DNA from 2 places in the Pectobacterium odoriferum genome. Region 1 is predicted to be linked to the other one. Evidence: predicted binding sites of a transcription regulator. Region 1 holds the regulator's gene; the other holds the start of a gene.
The links. The regulator sigma-54, encoded in region 1, starts transcription at its own class of promoters, with help from an activator protein. The targets are predictions, from matches to a motif close to GTTGGCACANNTTTCGCTNT.

Region 1 (2,208 bases):
ACCAGCAAGGCAAAAAGCAGATCAACGGCCTGATTATCAATGGCATCGAAAGCGATCGGTTGCTCTAACTGGATGAAAACACCGATGGCGCCCAGCGCATTATCGTCTTCCAACTTGCCGTGGGGAATGGCAATGCCGCCGCCGATTCCCGTGCTGCCCATCCGCTCTCGGGTCAGGATGGCATCAAAGATAATCTGCGAAGGAATGTTAAGCTGCCTGGCGGCGAGCTCACTGATAATTTCCAATGCCCGTTTCTTACTCTGGCAGTGGACGGTGCTTCGGGTGCACTCAGGACGTAATACGGTGCTGAGCTGCAATACGGGATCGTGGTTCATTTTATTTTCACTTAACGACGCTTTCACTTCTGGTGATCCCGACCCACCCGATGGATGGGCCGAGTTTGTTCCTTTGCCAAACGGCAAAGGAGAAAATTAGTGCTGCTTGAGTTTATCTTTATGCTTATTGAGCTGTCTCGCCAGCTTATCGATCAATAAATCTATCGCGGCGTACATATCTTCCGCCTCTGAGGTTGCATGCAGCTCGCCGCCATTAACGTGGAGCGTGGCCTCGGCAATTTGCTGAACTTTTTCCACTCTCAATACCACATTGACCTGATTAATCCGGTCAAAATACTGCTCTAATTTGGCAAACTTGCCATTCACAAAATCACGCAGTGGTTCAGTGATATCGATATGGTGTCCGGTAATGTTGAGCTGCATAGTGTCTTCCTTCTCTGTTGAGATCAAATCAGTTGTTTACGCTGATTCGATGGTGGGATAGATAAAGACTCTCGGTATTTTGCAACGGTTCGACGCGCCACGATGATGCCTTGATCGGAGAGCAGCGCTGTCAGCTTGCTATCGCTCAGTGGCTTCACGGGGTTTTCCGCTGCAATAAGCTTTTTCACCAACGCGCGGATTGCCGTTGACGACGCTTCTCCGCCGCTATCGGTATTAACGTGGCTGGAGAAGAAATATTTTAGCTCAAAAATGCCGCGTGGGCTGTGCAGGAACTTTTGTGTCGTCACGCGTGAGATGGTGGATTCATGCATATCCACCGCCTGCGCGATGTCTGCCAGTACCATGGGCTTCATGAATTCTTCGCCCTGCTCGAAGAAATCCTGCTGCTGCTCGACGATACAGCGTGTCACCTTCAGCAGCGTGTCATTGCGACTTTCCAGGCTTTTGATGAGCCAACGCGCTTCTTGCAGATTGCTGCGGATGAACTGTCCGTCGCTGTCGTTGCGTGCGCTGTTGCCCAGCGCAGCGTATTGCTGATTAATCTGCAAACGGGGAACGCTGTCGGTGTTCAGTTCAACGGACCAGATTCCCTGAACTTTACGTACCAGCACGTCAGGGATGACGTATTCGGATTCACCCGTGTTGATCGATTGCCCTGGACGGGGATCGAGCGATTGGATCAGCGCCAGTGCTTCTTTCAGCACCTCTTCTTTCAGGCGCGTGATGCGGATCAGGCTGCGGAAATCATGGTTGGCTAACAGATCGAGATGATCGCTGACGATCAGGCGCGCTTCGGTCAGGCGTGGCGTGTTATCGGCGAACTGAGAAAGCTGCACTAGCAGACAATCGCGCAGGTCGCGGGCGGCGACGCCAACGGGATCGAAGCGCTGCACGCGTTTGAGTACGGCTTCAACTTCTTCCAGCGTCACGTCGTCGTCACCGATGCTGTCAAGAATGTCTTGTAGCGGTACGGTCAGGTAGCCGGTGTTGTCCACTGCATCGACGATAGAGGTCGCGATAGCCGCGTCGGTGTCGGAAAACGGCGTCAACTCAACCTGCCACATCAGGTAATCCTGAAGCGTTTGCGTGGTTTCGCCTTGATAAATAGGCAGTTCTTCATCGCGATAGTCGGTGCCGGTGCCCGACGGTGTGCCTGCGGAGTAGATTTCATCCCAGGTGGCATCGAGCGGCAATTCTTCCGGCATATCTCTTTGTTCAAGGGCTTCACCGGTATCCAGCGAATCGCTGTCTGCCTTTTCAAATGACTCGATTTCGTCGTGCTGATCCGTTTGTTCGAGCAACGGATTACTTTCTAACGCCAGTTGAATCTCCTGTTGCAATTCAAGCGTGGACAGTTGCAACAGGCGGATCGCCTGTTGGAGCTGTGGGGTCATGGCCAGTTGCTGGCTAAGCCTGAGTTGCAAACCTTGCTTCATAAATCGCGCTAACGTCCCATAAGTACTGCAAA
Region 2 (2,208 bases), 430 kb from region 1:
ACTTACCTTCTTTACCGCAGAATGGTGAAGTATTGACGTTGAAGAACATGGTAACGGTAGGTTCATCGACGCTCAGTGCTGGCAGCGCTTCGACATTCTGCGGATCGCAGATAGTGTCGGAAATGTTCAGCTCGCCCAGACCGGTGATCGCGATGATATCGCCTGCTTCCGCTTCAGTCGCGTCGATACGCTCCAGACCCAGGTGAGTCAGAACTTTACCTACTTTACCGTTACGAGTTTTGCCTTCGCTATCAACAATAGTGACTTGTTGGTTAGGCTTAACTTTACCGCGCTTGATACGGCCGATACCGATAACGCCAACATAGTTGTTGTAGTCCAGCTGAGAGATCTGCATCTGGAACGGCGCATCCATCTCAACCTGAGGCGGGGAAACGTGATCGACAATCGCCTGATACAGCGGAGTCATGTCTTCCGCCATGTCGGTGTGGTCGAGACCCGCGATACCATTCAGCGCAGAAGCATAAATGATCGGGAAATCCAGTTGCTCGTCAGTCGCATCCAGGTTCACAAACAGGTCGAATACCTGATCGACAACCCAGTCAGGACGCGCACCAGGACGGTCAACTTTGTTGATAACCACAATTGGCTTCAGACCGTTGGCAAATGCTTTTTTGGTCACGAAACGCGTTTGCGGCATCGGGCCATCCATCGCATCAACAACCAGCAGTACCGAGTCAACCATCGACATTACACGCTCAACCTCGCCGCCGAAGTCGGCGTGTCCCGGGGTATCTACGATGTTAATACGGTAGTCTTTCCAATTAATGGCGGTATTTTTTGCGAGGATGGTAATTCCACGCTCTTTCTCCAAATCGTTGGAGTCCATTACACGCTCGGTTGCTTCGGCACGTTCACCGAACGTTCCGGATTGTTGCAACAGCTTGTCAACCAGGGTGGTTTTCCCATGGTCAACGTGCGCAATAATGGCGATGTTACGCAAATTTTCGATCACAGCTTTGCCTCAGGCATTTAGAAATAGCGCGCTATTGTACACGTATTAATCGAGGGACTAAACAAGATCACAAGCATCTATGATAAACAACCTAGAGCAGCCTGCTTTGTGATCCCTTTCACGGTGCAAAAGCGCTACAAGCGAACATGAATGCACCAAATAAGTGCAATAATTCACATATGGAGCACCATTTTGGTGCTTTAGACTATAATGGTGCAGTGGGTTTACGTGAGAAAGCCCCAAGGAGCAACACATTGCACACATTTAAAAAGTTGGCACACTTTTAGCTTTAGTCTACTCACGGTAACAACATCAATCCACAACGATATTCGTTCCACGACGATAAATGACCAATCGGGAGAACCAAGTATGTCCGCAGAACATGTTTTGACGATGCTGAATGAGCACGAAGTGAAGTTTGTTGATTTACGCTTCACTGATACTAAAGGTAAAGAGCAGCACGTCACCATTCCGGCTCATCAAGTCAATGCCGACTTCTTCGAAGAAGGTAAAATGTTTGATGGTTCCTCGATTGGCGGCTGGAAAGGTATTAACGAGTCAGACATGGTTCTGATGCCCGATGCCAGCACCGCAATGATCGATCCGTTCTTCGAAGATTCTACACTGATCATTCGTTGTGACATCCTTGAGCCAGGCACGATGCAAGGCTATGACCGCGACCCGCGTTCTATCGCAAAACGTGCGGAAGATTTCCTGCGTTCTTCCGGCATTGCCGATACCGTACTGTTCGGGCCTGAGCCAGAATTCTTCCTGTTCGATGACATCCGTTTCGGCAGCAGCACGTCCGGTTCTCACGTTGCTATCGACGACATCGAAGCTTACTGGAACTCCGGTAAAGCATACGAAGGCGGTAACAAAGGTCACCGTCCAGGTCTGAAAGGCGGCTACTTCCCAGTTCCACCAGTCGATTCATCACAGGACATCCGTTCTGCTATGTGTCTGACCATGGAGCAAATGGGTCTGGTTGTTGAAGCTCACCACCACGAAGTGGCTACCGCGGGTCAGAACGAAGTGGCTACCCGCTTCAACACCATGACCAAAAAAGCTGACGAAATTCAGATCTACAAATATGTCGTGCATAACGTGGCTCACGCCTACGGTAAAACCGCGACCTTCATGCCAAAACCCATGTTCGGTGATAACGGTTCAGGTATGCACTGCCACATGTCTCTGTCTAAAGACGGCACTAACCTGTTCGCTGGCGACAAATACGG

Region 2: glnA (glutamate--ammonia ligase) is a predicted target of sigma-54. The motif match lies at 1,245-1,264, and genes of this name have one in related genera.

Annotation. Positions count from the first base shown of each region.
Region 1 covers NZ_CP034938.1:341,293-343,500, forward strand. The annotation lists gene ptsN (PTS IIA-like nitrogen regulatory protein PtsN) at 1-335, opposite strand, end outside; gene hpf (ribosome hibernation promoting factor) at 432-719, opposite strand; gene rpoN (RNA polymerase factor sigma-54) at 743-2,176, opposite strand.
Region 2 covers NZ_CP034938.1:4,913,517-4,915,724, forward strand. The annotation lists gene typA (ribosome-dependent GTPase TypA) at 1-973, opposite strand, end outside; gene glnA (glutamate--ammonia ligase) at 1,343-2,208, shown strand, end outside.